Regions from separate parts of the Algoriphagus aquatilis genome, predicted to be linked through region 2. Evidence: riboswitches for the same ligand, from Rfam matches in the RefSeq annotation. Region 2 holds a riboswitch; each other region holds the start of a gene.
What was found. A riboswitch is a leader RNA that binds a small molecule or an ion and turns the genes downstream of it on or off. The one in region 2 is predicted to bind S-adenosylmethionine.

Region 1: another riboswitch for S-adenosylmethionine. It lies ahead of ACFPIK_RS10130 (trans-sulfuration enzyme family protein); the one in region 2 lies ahead of ACFPIK_RS02195 (homocysteine S-methyltransferase family protein).
Region 3: another riboswitch for S-adenosylmethionine. It lies ahead of ACFPIK_RS03820 (O-acetylhomoserine aminocarboxypropyltransferase/cysteine synthase family protein); the one in region 2 lies ahead of ACFPIK_RS02195 (homocysteine S-methyltransferase family protein).

What each region holds. Positions count from the first base shown of each region.
Region 1 covers NZ_JBHSKS010000006.1:212,144-217,508, reverse strand. The annotation lists gene ACFPIK_RS10140 (50S ribosomal protein L25/general stress protein Ctc) at 1-321, shown strand, start outside; gene pth (aminoacyl-tRNA hydrolase) at 448-1,008, shown strand; SAM riboswitch class I at 1,070-1,173, shown strand; gene ACFPIK_RS10130 (trans-sulfuration enzyme family protein) at 1,276-2,442, shown strand; gene ACFPIK_RS10125 (CBS domain-containing protein) at 2,486-2,944, opposite strand; gene ACFPIK_RS10120 (FG-GAP repeat domain-containing protein) at 3,062-4,600, opposite strand; gene ACFPIK_RS10115 (copper homeostasis protein CutC) at 4,607-5,344, opposite strand; gene ACFPIK_RS10110 (isoaspartyl peptidase/L-asparaginase family protein) at 5,341-5,365, opposite strand, start outside.
Region 2 covers NZ_JBHSKS010000001.1:521,528-526,892, reverse strand. The annotation lists gene metH (methionine synthase) at 1-1,542, opposite strand, end outside; gene ACFPIK_RS02195 (homocysteine S-methyltransferase family protein) at 1,535-2,590, opposite strand; SAM riboswitch class I at 2,660-2,759, opposite strand; gene ACFPIK_RS02190 (hypothetical protein) at 2,859-4,175, opposite strand; gene ACFPIK_RS02185 (PAS domain S-box protein) at 4,246-5,365, opposite strand, start outside.
Region 3 covers NZ_JBHSKS010000002.1:344,011-349,375, reverse strand. The annotation lists gene ACFPIK_RS03840 (cell division protein FtsX) at 1-198, opposite strand, end outside; gene pdeM (ligase-associated DNA damage response endonuclease PdeM) at 241-906, opposite strand; gene ACFPIK_RS03830 (DUF2147 domain-containing protein) at 987-1,430, shown strand; gene ACFPIK_RS03825 (homoserine O-acetyltransferase family protein) at 1,482-2,531, opposite strand; gene ACFPIK_RS03820 (O-acetylhomoserine aminocarboxypropyltransferase/cysteine synthase family protein) at 2,550-3,854, opposite strand; SAM riboswitch class I at 4,038-4,146, opposite strand; gene can (carbonate dehydratase) at 4,239-4,880, opposite strand; gene ACFPIK_RS03810 (SulP family inorganic anion transporter) at 4,877-5,365, opposite strand, start outside.

The sequences.
Region 1 (5,365 bases), on a different contig from region 2:
GAAACCTTGCTTCACGCAGATTTCATGGCTTACACGGAAGACAAAGCAATCAAATTCGAAATTCCTGTGAAAATCGAAGGTAGCTCTCCAGGTATGGCAAAAGGTGGTAAAATGGAATTTAAGACCAGAAGATTGAAAGTAAAAGGTTTGGCTAAAAACCTTCCTGACTTCATCGTGGCTGATATTTCCAACCTTGATCTTGGAAAATCTTTCAAGGTAGGTGAATTGAAGGCTGAAGGATATGAAATCCTTACTTCTCCAAATGTGTCTATCGTGACTATTGGTATTCCAAGAGCGCTCAGAGGCAAGAAAGGAGAATAATCCTGACTCCGAAATCAACAAATCCTGCCCAGCAATGAGCAGGATTTTTTGTTTAACACTAGATCGAATCCAGACCTGTCAGGTTTTTGAAACCTGACAGGTCTAATCAACCCTTATAGCTTCAGCATGAAATACCTTATTGTAGGATTGGGAAATATAGGTCCGGAGTACGAACTCACCCGCCACAACATCGGCTTTTTGACACTAGACCGCTTGGCTGATAAGGAAGGTGTGACCTGGAAAAGCGAGCGCTTGGCTTTTAAATCCGAAATCAAACATAAAGGCCGATCCCTGCATTTGATCAAGCCAACCACCTACATGAACCTGAGCGGAAAGGCTGTCAACTACTGGATGAAGGAACTCGCTATCCCAAAAGAAAACTTACTTGTCTTGGTGGATGACATGGCCATTCCTTTTGCCAAGCTTCGAATGAGGGCCAAAGGAAGTGCTGCGGGGCACAACGGATTAAAGAATATCGAAGAACTGTGCGGTGGACAAGACTACCCCAGACTTCGGATGGGAATTGGTGACAATTTCCCAAAAGGACGGCAAGTAGAATATGTTTTGGGGAGATTCACTCAGCAGGAATTTGACGAACTGCCTTCCATGATGGATAAAGCCATAGACATGGTTTATGGCTTTTGCACAGCGGGAATCGCACAAACCATGACACAATACAACGACTGAAATGAAGGGAGATTTGGATTTGACCAATTCTCCCTCTTTCTTTGTGACACTTCAGGCAACTGATTTATAAAGAAGAGGCGAGAGACTAGGCTCGATGACCCTCTGGCAACCATCCCTGCCAAGGAGAAAGGTGCCAAGTCCTACCCAAAGCGGGAACTATAAATTGGCGAGATTCAACTCTACCCCACTTTCTGGTTCGGTTTTCTTCTTTGGGGAAATTCTTTTTCAGTTTCCAAGTACCCAATAGCATTCAAACCGACCAAACCCATGTCTCATTTCGAAACCGATGCCATCCGCATCCAGCGCCGATCCGATCTCAAAGAACACTCCTCACCCATTTTCATCACTTCCAGCTTTACCTTTGAATCCGCCGAGGAAGCACGGGCGATGTTTGCAGACGAGATTCAAGGCAATATCTACTCCCGCTATTCCAATCCAAATTCTTCCGATTTGATCGAAAAGGTCTGCCGCGCGGAAGGTACCGAAGACGGAATCGCGACAGCTTCAGGAATGGCTGCCATGTTTGGAAGCATTGCTTCACTCCTACAGCAAGGAGATCACATTTTGGCTTCCCGATCACTTTTTGGATCGACTCATCAATTGCTAACCCGAGTATTTCCAAAGTGGGGTATTACTTCTACTTATGGAGACATTTCGGATTGCCAAAATTGGGACAAGCTGGTGCAGCCTAACACCAAAATGCTATTTTTGGAAACCCCTTCCAATCCGGGCCTGGAAATTATCGATTTGGAATGGGCAGGAAAGTTTGCGGCGGCACACAACCTGATCCTCGTGGTAGACAATTGCTTTGCCACGCCTTACCTGCAGCAACCTGCTAAATGGGGGGCACACATCGTCACCCACAGTGCCACCAAGTATATCGATGGACAAGGCAGAGTTTTGGGCGGCCTGATTTTGGGGAAAAAAGATCTGATCAAAGAGGTGCAGTTTTTCACCCGCCATACTGGACCATCGATCTCACCATTTAATGCCTGGATTTTATCCAAGAGCATGGAAACGCTAGCGGTAAGGATGGACAGACACTGCGAAAATGCCCTAAAAATCGCCCAATATTTTGAAGGAAATCCTGAACTAGATGCAGTTCGCTATCCATTTCTCAAGTCTCATCCACAGCACGACCTGGCTTTGAAACAAATGAAAGCTGGAGGCGGGATAATTACCCTAACACTGAAAGGTGGTTTGGCCCGCGCACAGCGCTTCATCGATCAGCTACAAATGATTTCCATCACTCCAAATTTAGGAGACAGCCGCAGCATCATTACGCATCCTGCATCGACTACTCATAGCAAACTTTCTCCTGAAGAACGTGCACAAGTGGGAATCAGCGACGGACTGGTACGGCTTTCTGTAGGATTGGAGCATTACGAAGACATCTTAAAGGATGTCGAAAGAGCCATCGAAAAATCAAAATAAGCTCGAACCAAAAACGCCCCGAAATTTCGGGGCGTTTTTGGTTTTACCAGGTGGTATGTTTGAGAGAGGGAAAGGCCCGAATTACATCACTGAGACTGATCTGCCCGACCAGTTGCCCATTTTTCAATACAGGAAATCTTCGGATCTGATACTCCAAAAACTTTTGAGCAGCATCAAAAAGTGTCATATCCGGAGACAACGTCATCACATCCCGAGTCATTAACTCATGCACTTTAGCGGGAAAACGGACGGTATTGGTATATTTTCCTTTGATAATCTCCCTAAGGCAATCCACCTCAGAGATAATCCCAATCAATGCTCCACCTTCGTCCACGACAGGTGCACCGGAAATTTTCCGCTTGGTCAAGGCTTCCATCACCTGATCGATCGTATCATCAGGCCCAAAAGTCACCAACTTCGATGTCATGTGGTCTCTCACCAAAATAGGCTGAGCCGGGGTCTTAGGCTCCACCACTTTTACCCCTTGAAAACTTTTTACCATAGTTTTTCCCCTTAGAGATAAAAGAAGCTACTGATTTTCAATGAAAAATGAAAAAATAGAGCCAAATATTCCGAATATTAAATTATTAATTTGGATGAAATAGATAATTACAGAATTTTATTTCAATTGATTCCTCAAAACTACAAAGGGTCTCCATTGTTTGGTAGGTGCCTGATAGAGCTGGTCGAAAGCAAATGTCCCCACAATCAAATCCTCATCTCCATCCTTGTCCAGGTCCCCCTTGGTTAACGTCAGCCAATGATCTTCCAATTGCTCTTTCAAGACAAAAGGGAGGAAGGAATCAGGCTTTTCCTGTTTGAAATAAATCAAGTTTTGATGAGGTTTTTGATTTCGATCGGGAAAAAAAGCAATGGCCACCACATCCATTTTCCCATCCTGGTCAAAATCTCCCACTTCCAATCCAGTCGCTCCATGCATGGGATAAAACCATTTTTCCTCAAATTCACCTGAGTTATCGCGTTCAAAAATTCGGACACCATGGTAATTTTTCAGGATTTGACTCTGATCCGCATTGTCACCATTGACCAATATGAGTTCAGCTTTCCCGTCGCCATTCATGTCTTCAAATCTAAAATCGCTTGATCCAAAGGCAGGCTGAAAACTGACTAATTGCTTTTCCTTAAACTTCCCACCGCCCGTATTTTCAAACAAAACCAATCCCTCTTTTGCTTGAGTCATTAAGACTAGGATATCCAAATCTCCATCCCCATCGTAATCCACTGCCATCGAACGCCTTGCTCCGGGATCCTTTTTGAGAATCACCTCTTGAAAAGCTGTATCCTTGCTCAGATGAAGACTTAATTTACCTAGGTGATTACCAAATTGGGAGATGACATAATCCGGCTTACCATCGCCATTCCAATCAGCCACTTCCACATGGACAGGTCGCATGAGTTTTTCAAATACTGGCTGTGACTTCCAAGCACCATCATTTTTTACAAAAGTAGAAACTGAACCAATCGAATCATTGGCGGGGTCCATCAATCCCATGGTGAGTAACTCAAAAGATTGATCCTCCTTCCAACGGATTTCTACCGGTGCGACTGCAGTGGGGATGGAATCAAGCTGTGAAAATTGATTGGCAGGGTCGAGTTCAAACAATGCCCTAAACCGATGGCCCAACCACAACTTTCCTGTTTTGGGATGGACACGGAGCATGGTCGTCAAGCTTGACCTGACAAAGGGAAAATTAGGCACCTCCAAATTGAACCCCGGAATCCCCACTCGCGGGGCAACCTTGGACTCTTGAGGAAGTGGCATATCCGGAGCATTTTCCAAATAATAAGATTGGAGCTTTTCCCATTTTTCACGGGTTATGAAAGGGATTTTAGAATAAATTCCATCCGGCACCCCTTCATCTTCAGGTAGCGAAGTACCAAAATCCTCCTCCAAGTACAATCCCATGCGCTTGCGCATATCTGGAAGAACTTTTTCCCAGGTGGTTCTATCTAAAACTTCAGGCTCAGGCATCACATGGCACGAAGCACAATAACCCCTCGCCAATTGCTCGCCCGAAAGGTCAAGATCGGATTGAGAAAGCTGATACAAACTTGGTGGAGGCTGCTTTCGCTCTGCGATCTGACCGCAGGCGCTTACCATTAGCATTCCAACCCAAAAACCCCACAATCTTTTCATCTGTATTTACAACACGGTTTTAAATCCTTGTACCAATACAGGATCAATCCCAAAATGTTTGGAATAATCCAAAGGAGCAGAAGAAAATGAAAGATCAGGATTGATAAATTGATTTTCAGAAACCTTGGCCAATTTACAGGAAGCGTGGACTTCCTTCAATAAACCTGTCGCTCTTAGGATAGGCACATGTTCAGCCTTTGTTCCTCCTCCCGGCATGATGATGATCCTATCTTTGGCTTTTGCCAAAAGTTGGGTCACCATGTCCAATCCTTCTGTTAGGGAGTTTTTTCCACCCGAAGTCAAAATCCGATCGAATCCCAAGTCAATGATTTTTTCCAATGAGTCAGACAAATCAGCCGATGCATCAAATGCTCGGTGAAACGTGCAAGGTTTGGCCCCTGTAGCTCTTTTCAGAAATTCATTTGCCTTCTGATCCACATTTCCTTTTTCATCCAATACTCCAAATACAAAACCATCCGCACCCATTTCTCCCAAAATCTGAATGTCCTGTTTCATGACCAACAGCTCTTTTTGGGAATAAACAAAATCTCCTCCTCTTGGACGGATCATCACAAAAACAGGGATATCGACTTCGCTTTTCAAAAAACGAAGCATCCCTGCACTTGGAGTCTCTCCACCCTCAGGAAAATTGGCACAAAGTTCCAATCGATCAATCCCTTGTTCTGCCGCCTCCAAGGCTCCTTGTAGGTTGAAAACCGGCGCTTCCAGTAAAATCTTACTCATGGTTTGAAGTGACTGTTTGCG
Region 2 (5,365 bases):
CGGATCAATCTTCACCGCTGTGTGAATTCTGGAAGTAGTGGCTCCCCCGATCAGCAAAGGAATCTTTAGGCCTTGACGCTCCATCTCAGAGGCCACATTGACCATTTCGTCGAGGGATGGAGTAATGAGACCACTCAATCCGATGATGTCTACCTTGTTTTTGATTGCTTCATCGATTATTTTCTGTGCATCCACCATTACACCGAGGTCGATGATTTGGTAGCTATTGCAGGCCAATACTACTCCAACGATGTTTTTTCCGATGTCATGGACGTCACCTTTCACGGTGGCAAGCAGGATTTTCTTCAAAGAAGATGCCTCTTGTCCTTCTTCCGGTAAAGGCATGAAGGGCTCGAGATAGGCTACTGCCTTTTTCATCACCCGTGCCGATTTTACTACTTGAGGAAGGAACATTTTCCCTTCTCCAAAAAGATCACCTACCACATTCATCCCGTCCATCAGAGGGCCTTCGATCACCTTCAGCGGATTAACTAATTCAAGCCTTGCCGCTTCAGTATCTTCAATGATAAAATCCAAAATTCCCTTCACCAAGGCATGCTCGATACGCTTTGATACAGGCTGAGATCTCCAAGCTTCATTTACCACCTCTTTTTTATCGGCAGCTTTTACAGTTTCTGCGAAATCCAACAATCGCTCGGTCGCATCTTCCCTACGATCAAAAAGCACGTCTTCGACACGCTCCAAAAGATCCTTTTGGATATCCGCATAGACTTCCAACATAGTTGGATTGACGATACCCATGTCCATCCCATGATGAATCGCATGATAAAGAAAAGCAGCATGCATGGCTTCCCTTACTCGGTCATTTCCACGGAAGGAGAAGGATACGTTACTTACCCCACCACTGACTTTAGCTCCCGGGAGGTTTTCCTTAATCCATTTGGTAGCAAGGAAAAAGTCAAGCGCATTTCTGCGATGCTCTTCCATACCCGTAGCTACAGGGAAAATATTCGGATCAAAAATGATGTCCTGAGGATTGAATTTGATCCGATCGACCAAGATGCGGTAGCTGCGCTCGCAGATTTCTTTTCTTCGCTCGTAAGTATCAGCTTGACCCTTTTCGTCAAAAGCCATCACGACCACGGCAGCCCCAAACTTCTTGATCGTTTTCGCCTGCTGTATAAATTCTTCTTCCCCATTTTTCAGGGAGATAGAATTCACAATCCCTTTTCCCTGAACACACTTCAAACCTGCCAAGATGATGCTCCACTTGGAGCTATCGATCATGATGGGAATACGACTGATCTCTGGTTCGGAAGCAATCAAATTAAGGAATCTGACCATCGCAAACTCACCGTCCAGCATCCCCTCATCCATGCAGACATCGAGCACCTGAGCACCGCCTCTCACCTGATCCAAGGCAATTTCCAGCGCTTCATCATAGTTTCCGCTGAGGATAAGTCTGGCAAATTTCTTCGAACCGGTGATATTGGTTCGCTCGCCGATGTTGACAAAATTGATTGTCGGGGTGAAAACCAAAGGCTCCAAGCCTGAGAGTTTCAAATAGTCCTGCTTAGGCATTGCTTCCCTCCTCTTCTAGTTCTTCTTCAATTTTTCGTGGCTGAAATTCCGCCGCCATTTTTGCCAAGGCTTTAATATGCTCAGGGGTTGTACCACAGCATCCGCCTAGAATATTTAGCATGCCTTCCCTCAAAAAGTCTCGCACCTGGTCCGCCATCTCATTTGCCCCCTGATCGTAAGCACCAAACTCATTGGGAAGTCCCGCATTGGGATAGGCCGACACATAGAATGGTGCTTTTTGAGAAAGAACCTTTAAGTAAGGTCTGAGCTCTTTTGCTCCCAAAGCACAATTCAAGCCCACTGAGAGCAAAGGAACGTGAGAAACGGAAATCAAAAATGCTTCAGTAGTCTGACCGGAGAGCGTTCTACCCGAAGCATCGGTAATAGTGCCCGAGATCATGATCGGCACTCCGCCTTCTTTGGGATCTAAGGGAATTCCTCTTTCTTCATATACTTCCTGCACTGCATACAATGCAGCTTTGGCATTCAGCGTATCGAAGATGGTCTCAATTAAGATGATATCTGACCCCCCATCCAACAAGCCTCTCACTTGCTCAGCATAGGCCTCTGCCAATTGGTCAAAAGTAATCGCTCGATAACCGGGATCATTGACATCCGGGGAAATCGAGGCAGTACGATTGGTCGGGCCCACTGCGCCTGCTACAAAACGTGGTTTGGAGGGATCGTTTGCTGTAAACTCATCAGCTACCTCTCTTGCCAATTTGGCTGACTGAAAATTGATCTGATAAGCCAAATGAGACAATCCATAATCTTCCTGAGCAATGGTGGTTCCTGAAAAAGTATTGGTTTCGATGATGTCAGCCCCTGCCTCCAAATATTCCTTATGGATAGCCTTAATGATGTCAGGCCTACTCAAAGACAGTAAATCGTTGTTTCCTTTTAGCGATTTGGGATGATCCTTCAACTCAGATGTTCTGAAATCTTCCTCAGAGAGTTTGTAACGCTGAATCATGGTGCCCATGGCCCCATCTAGGATCAAAATTCGGTTTTGAATGGATTGAAGGAGGGATTCCGTTCGGTTTTGCATCTTGTAATAAGTCAATTCAAAAAGGCAATCGAGCAAAACACGGAGAAAATAACTAACTATTCTTTCTTCCGCTCATCTATTTCCGGCATTTCCGGAACGGGAGTTAGCACCTTGTAGACAGGTTGCTAAGACGTCGCAGGGCCCTTCCCTCGGTCTTTCTCGATAAGCCGAAGCAAAAGTAATATCTAATCTTCAATAAACAGGAGATTTAGGGGACAAAATGAAAATTCTTGACTGGTTTTTTTGAAAAAACAAAAGCTTTTCAGCCTTATGGCCTTAAGCCTATTCCAAAGGTTAAAAAGGGCGCGGACATGTAATCAGTCATCGGTAATCCCCCCAATTTATACCCAGGAAATCCTGCCTCATACCCTCCCGAAGCCGTGATCACCAAATCAAAAAACTTTCTTTCCGTCATAGGTATGCCATATTCAAAAAGAATTTCGGGTTTAGCCATCAGTCCTGCAGTTTTAAGATACCCATCAAAATACCGTTGTTCGACTAGCTCAGGGAAATCGGGTTTTTCATTTGCTGAAAGCGTATATCTGAGATTACCAAATCCCAATCCAGCCATAGCACCGATTGCAAAGTTTTTATACTGAAAGAATTTATAACCCCCGTTACCATAAACTCGAAGACTGTTTAAGCTGTGGGTTTGAGAATTGCTGGCCCGACCATCCATCGCAAGATTGAAGACATCCACACCATAGAGCATTCCATCCGTTTCGCCAAGTATCCGCAATCCCCAGTTACTAGGTTTTCCTTGTAGCGGCTGATAACCATTTTCTTCCAATACAGCATTGAATTTATCCGGTGAAGAAAAATGAATACCCCTGATCAAAGAAATTCCGATTGTAGCGTCTTTATAGAAAAAATTGCGATCGGGCAATGAAATTCCAGCTCCTACTCTCACAAAAGCACCCGCTTGAGCATTGTCAAATGCCAGACCATTCATGGACCAACTTCCCTCAAAGGGACTGAAGGAATACCCAACTTTGGCTAGGATTTCCAATGATTCTTTCCGACCGGGCAGATCAAAATCATAGCTAGCTTGAAAACCAATTTCTGTCAAAAAATCCCCAAATCCGTTTGTTCCCTTCTGGATGTCATTTTTTCGGAGAATAAAACCTCTTTGCGGACTTTGTAAAAAAGAATTGAGATCAGATTCTTGTTCAGAAGGCAGCATCTGAAAATTCATATAACCCATTCCTAGGGACATGTAATGAATCAACTGGAATTTTCCTTCTTCTGTCAATGAATAGCCCACATTCAACAAAGCTCTGGAGGTCCGATACTTGATATCAAACTGGTCAAATTCACTGGTTTTGCTTTGATGCTGAGTCAGTTCAAAGCCAACCACAAAATCATTAACTCGAGTCTGATAACCCAAACCATAGGTACGGTATCTATTTCGAAGCGGTGAGAGTCCTCGATCCGAAAGAAGCTCATTGAACTGTCTGATTTTAGCACCTGAACTGCCCGTGAAGCCATAAAACGAGGATCTTTTTTCCATCAGTTTTTGAGCTTGAACAGAATAAGCAAGAGCTAATGTCAAAAAAACAGGAATGATACGCTTAAGGTAATTCATTGACTTGGTTTAAAATGGTCGGCTAGATTTGGCCATTTCCTACTTGACAAAATTAATGCTAAACCAAAATTCAACCCTGATCTTTTGAATTCAAAACCTTACTTATTTTCTCATACAACACTTCAGGAGAAAATGGCTTGGGTACAAAATCATCAAATCCTGCCTCATTCAATTCATCTTTTACTTCATTGTAGGATGCTGCTGTCAAAGCCAAAATCGGAACTTGGGACTTTTCAAGATTCTTATTCTGGCGGATAGAAGTAGCCACTTCAAAACCGTCCAATTCGGGCATTTGCAAATCAAGGAGAACCAAATCAAACGAATGTTGCTCAAAAATCTCCAAGGCCTCTTTCCCGTCACTTGCGATAAAGAGTTGGCCCGCATTCCATTTGGTCAAAAATTTACGGATCAAAATCTGGTTGACCACATTATCCTCTGCTACCAAAATGGATGCTTTTTCCAATGATTTAGAGCTGGAAGGTGTGGAGCTTTCTGCCTCTTGTTTTGGTTGAACCAACTGCTCAAAAGGAATCGAAAATTCAAATACACTTCCCCCTCCTGATCTATCTGTCAGCTTGATATGACCTCCATAGAGCTCAACCAGTCGTTTGACTATCGCCAATCCCAAACCAGTGCCTCCATATTTTCTAGTAGTAGAGGAAGATGCCTGAGTGAATGCCTCAAAAATGCTTTTCTTTTTGGCATCCGGTATCCCTATTCCGGAATCTTCAAATCGGAATTTGATTTCAGTTTTACCTTCTTTTACATTTTCTCTTAAAAGCGAAATTCTCACAAAACCCCTTTCCGTAAACTTGACGGCATTCGAAACCAAATTATTAATTACCTGCCCGAGGCGAAGTGGATCGCCGATCAAAGTTTCCGGAATAGCTTCGTCGATTTCACAGCTGAGCCGTAAGCTTTTTTCATTAGCCTGAAAACTATGTGAATGAACAATCCTGTGTACGACATTTCTCAAATCAAAGGAAATTCGCTCCAATTCTACTTTTCCAGAATCAATCTTATTGTAATCCAGGATATCATTGATCAGAGCCATTAGATTCTCGGCTGAGAATTGAAGGGTTTTAAGGTTTTCCAATTGGTCAGGCCGTGGATTTTCTTCCATCAGAAAATGAGTTAAGCCAATCACCGCATTCATTGGCGTGCGGATCTCATGGCTCATCACGGATAGA
Region 3 (5,365 bases), on a different contig from region 2:
CAATTGATCTTCGGGGAGATTTTTATCCAAAAAAACCTGAATTTCAATATTTTCCCGGATCATCTTGGTCAAAGACTGAGCTTGAATCAAAATGATTCCAAATAAACCCACGATAAAAAGTGAAAGAGTGGTGCTGAATAGCACACTTCCAAATTTGAAATAGCCTAGTGTTTTTTTCTTTCGTGCAGGACTTGCCATGGATTACAAAATTCAATTCAAAATTAGGAAAGCAGATGGGATTTACCCAATCGATGTGCCAGAAAGGATAGGAATGACTTTTTCCCCTGAAATTCCCCAAATCTGATCACCGTCTTTGGGTTCTACTAGAGCTAAGCCGGTGAAGTTTCCGAAACTTGGCAAAATCAAGGTGGATCCGGTTCTGTAAAAACAAGGTATTCTGACGGATTGCCTAGCTTTTCCCCTCAACAATACTCCAGGATGCAGGTGCCCACAAATATTCAACTTGCCATCCAAAGCCTTTTCAAAGGGTTCATGGGAAAGTGCGAACGATTCAATGACCAAAGGTTCCTGATGGATTTTCAATACAGACTGCCGGTAAACAGATGGATGAAGAATGTCATGATTGCCTTTAACCAAGTGAAATTGAGTTTGAGGGAAAGTTTCCAAGAAGGAATTCAGAACCTCCCATTGTTCATTCCAGACACTATGGAAGAGATCGCCCAGAAAGTAGGTATGTCTAGGTTGAATCTCTTGGTGAAGTGTTTTTAGGGTTTTGAAGTCGGCGTCATGAACAGGTTCAGGAATGGGAATCCCTGACTTTCGAAAATGTGCCGCTTTTCCAAAATGCAAGTCTGCTATCAAAAGGATTTCTAATTCCTTGATCCATAACACTTTTTTAGCCAATAACTCCAGTGAAAAGCCCTTGAAAGGTACGGTGACACTCATTATTACAAACTACTTCTTATTTCTAAGTCAAAAACAATTTCAAAGCTATTCGTATTTAAGCATATCAAACCGATGTTTTCATGAAAATGCGACAATTTACTTCACTGCTTATCACCCTCATCTTTGCTATTCCAGCTCTATCCTTAGCACAAACTGAAAGCGCGATTTTAGGGGTATGGTACAACACCGAAAAAACGGCTCAAGTCGAAATTCAAAAAAAAGGGACTGAATTTATTGGAAAAATAGTGTGGCTGAAAGATCCCAATCCACAGGGCAAGCCTGCCACCGATAAAGAAAACTCGGACCCCAAACTGAAAACAAGACCCTTGCTAGGCTTGCCACTCCTCACAGGGCTTAAGTATTCTTCAGGGATTTGGAAAGGAGGGGAAATCTATGATCCTCAATCCGGCAAGACCTATTCTTGCGAACTCAAGCTCAAATCACCGGAAATCTTGGAAGTAAAAGGATACCTCGGTTTCTCATTTGTAGGTCGGACTGTCGAATGGACCAAAGTGAAAAAGTAAAAAAAAGCCTGTGGGTTAATCCCACAGGCCTTTATTCTGATAGATCTGAATTTAATTCTCCAAATAAAATGATTTGAGTATGTAGGCCAGCTGCTCAAATTCGATCAGAAAGGCGTCGTGTCCTGCTGTAGAATCGATTTCCTTATACGTTCCTCTTTTCACTTTTTGGCTGATAAACTGTGATTCCTGTGGAAGAAAAAGTATATCAGAATTTACCCCTATAGCCAATACACGGGCTTCAATCTGTGCTAAAGCAGCTTCTACGCCTCCTCTGTTTCTACCCAAATCATGGCTATCCATGGCTTTGGTCAAGGTCCAATAGGAGAGTGCATTGAAGCGGTTGGCCAGTTTTTGACCTTGGTATCTGAGATAGGATGATGATCTAAATCCATCTAGTTTTTCTTCTTGATCACTTTGCTTGATTCTCAAATCAGCTGGAGATCTGTAGCTGAGCATGGCAATGGCACGTGCTGTTTCCAAGCCTTTTTTACCAGCATCTTCCTTCCGATTTCCCCAGGTACAATCAGACTCAATGGCCATCCGCTGGGTTTCGTTGAATCCGATTACCCAAGGAGAGGTTTTAGCTGTAGATGCCAAAATCACGGCATTTTTCAGTTTTTGACCTAAAGTCACTGCCCACTCCAGTGCAACTTGCCCACCTAGTGAACCTCCGATCAGCGTATGGATTTTCTCTAACTCCAGATGAATTCGCAGGGCTTCCAGACTTGCAGCTAAGTCCCTTGGCGTTACTTGGGGAAAGTCATAGAAATAAGCTTCTCCTGTTTCGGGATTGATGCTGAATGGATTTGATGAGCCATAATTGCTTCCCAGAAGATTGGCGCAGATGATGAAATGATTGCCCGGATCAAAGAATTTATCTTCTCCGATCAGTCCGCTCCACCATTCTGCAGCTTTTGAATCTCCTGTCAGAGCATGGACCACCCAGATGACATTGGATTTTTCCGGATTGAGCTGACCATAGGTAGTGTAGGCGAGATGAAATTGAGAAAGAATTTCACCTGATTCTAAGGTTAGAGGCTCTTGGGAATGGAAAATTTCCTGCGTCATAGTCAAGTCTGCGAATTCGCTGATAAGGTTCATTGGGGTAATTAGGAGTAATTAGATTTGGTCAAATGCCTGCTGCAAATCAGCCTTGATATCTTCGATGTGTTCGATGCCAAGGGATAATCGAAGCAGGGTAGGAGTCACACCAGCAGCTTTTTGTTCCTCATCGTTGAGTTGCTGATGCGTTGTAGCAGAGGGCTGAATAATCAGCGTCTTGGCATCTCCTACATTCGCTAAGTGAGAAATCAACTGGAGCTTATTGATGAAATGAGAAGTGGATGCTTTATCGCCTTTGATCTCAAAACTCAGCACTCCTCCAAAACCATGTTTAAGGTATTTTTTGGCAGCATCGTGATAAGGTGAAGAGGTAAGTCCAGGGTAATTTACTTTGGAGACCTTTGGATGAGCTTCCAGCCATTTGGCAATTTCCAAAGCATTGTCCACCGTACGTTGCACTCGAAGGGAAAGTGTCTCGATGCCTTGAAGTAAGAGGAACGAGTTAAATGGGCTAATAGCAGGTCCCAGATCCCGTAGACCTTCTACCCGTGTGCGAATGGCAAAAGCAATATTGGGAAGTCCAAGTGGGTTGTTTTCGCCAAAAACCTCCCAGAAATTCAAGCCATGGTATCCTTCAGATGGCTCTGAGAATTGAGGAAATTTTCCATTACCCCAATTGAAGTTACCTCCGTCTACGATGATACCACCAATGGAAGTTCCGTGTCCACCGATCCATTTGGTCGCTGAAGCTGTCACAATATTTGCTCCATGAGCGATAGGTTGGCAAAGGAATCCACCCGCACCAAAAGTATTATCTACGACCAAGGGTATTCCATGCTTTTTGGCTAGTGCAGCTACTGATTCAAAATCCGGAATGTTAAACTCAGGATTTCCGATTGTTTCCAGATAGATGGCTTTGGTTTTATCATCAATCAGTTTCTCCAAATCTTCTGCTTTGTCACTTTTGGCAAATCGAGCATCAATCCCTAGGCGCTTAAATGCCACCTTAAACTGATTGTAAGTTCCTCCATACAAGTAAGGAGAGGAGACAAAATTTTCCCCTGCCTGAAGAATGTTGTGCAAGGCCAATAGTTGTGCTGCTTGCCCTGAACTGGTAGCTACAGCTGCTACACCGCCTTCCAAGGCTGCAATTCTTTTTTCAAAAACATCCGTGGTCGGATTCATGATCCGGGTGTAGATGTTTCCAAATTCTTTTAATCCAAACAGATTGGCACCATGCTCGGCAGAGTTGAAAACATACGATGTGGTCTGATAAATCGGTACAGCCCGCGAATTAGTTGCAGGGTCAGGAGCTTGTCCGGCATGTAGCTGAAGAGTTTCAAAACGATAGATTGCTGACATAAAATTGAGGTTTAAAGGGTTAAGAATTTATTAGAAAAGAAAGGTTTTGTTAAATCCTGAAAAACACGAAAAGAGCATAGAACCAGAATGATTCAATCTGTCCGATGATCCTGAAGATTTTGATTTTTTGGCTTGAAGCCTAAGAAATTGGAGGAGGTAAAGATGCCTTTTCATCATACGAGGAATTTATAGTTCCAAATGAGACCTTCTCATTTGGCAGGAATTGGCACCTTGGATTTTCCAGGTTGCCAGAGGGTCTTAGAGCCTGTCTCTCGCCTCTTCTTTATAAATCCTCACACTGGAAAAAAGTGAAAGGATGCTGCAAAGAAAAGCCCCTATTTTTGAAAATCAAACAATAGGGGCTTAAATTCTTTTTTGAATTTTTCAGAATTGATCGTCTGAATACCTGAAGACAGGATGAATGTTGTCAAAATCTGGTTTAATCGTAGTTAATTCCTTCACCAATCCATTATCCAAGCCATATACCCAACCATGAATTTCAGGTGACTGGCGGTCTTTCCATGCTTTTTGAATAATTGAAGTCTTCAGTAAATCCTGGCATTGCTCCAGGACATTTAACTCCACAAGACGGTTGACGCGGGCTTTATGGTCTGGGATTGAATCGATCTCTGATTCATAGGTTTTATATACCTCTTTGATATTTCGCAGCCACTTATTGATCAATCCAAAGCTTTGATGGCCCAGGGCAGCTTCTACACCACCACAGCCATAATGCCCGCATACGATGATATGCTCTACCTTGAGCACTTCCACCGCATACTGTAGGACTGAGAGCAAATTCAAATCAGTATGCACCACCATATTTGCGATATTCCGGTGGACGAAAACTTCACCAGGATCGGTTCCCGTGATTTCATTCGCAGGAACACGGCTGTCTGAGCAGCCTATCCAAAGGAATTTCGGTCGCTGCTGATGGGCTAGACGGTTGAAAAAGTCCTTATCTACTTGAAGCTTCTCTTCCGACCAAGCTTTGTTTTGTAATAGTAGTTTCTCGTATGGGTTCATTGGACTTCTCTTAAGTGATAGGTGTATCCTTCTATGGTGATGGTAATATTTTTGGAATGTGCTGAAGCAATGAAATCATTCAAAACCTCTTGAATATCATGATCGATAAATACCGCTTTGGAAGCATTCAAAATCACATAACTTCCTTCAGGTATTTGAGTCAATTCCTTCATCAATGGAGCTTTATTGAGAAAAGAAACATCTTTTTGAAGCTTCACTAAGTAGTTGCCGTTCAGTTCTGTAACGGTGACGGATCGTTGAAAATTGGTTTTCATTACAAAAAACAACCCAACCACCATTCCAATACCAATTCCCACCAACAGGTCTGTCAATAGAATGGCAATTACTGTGAAAAAAAATGGTAAAAACTGGTTCCATCCTTTTTCAAATTCATGAATAAAAATCGAAGGTTTGGCAAGTTTATAGCCTACCATAAAAAGCACAGCCGCAAGGCAACTCAAAGGAATTTGGTTCAAAAATCCTGG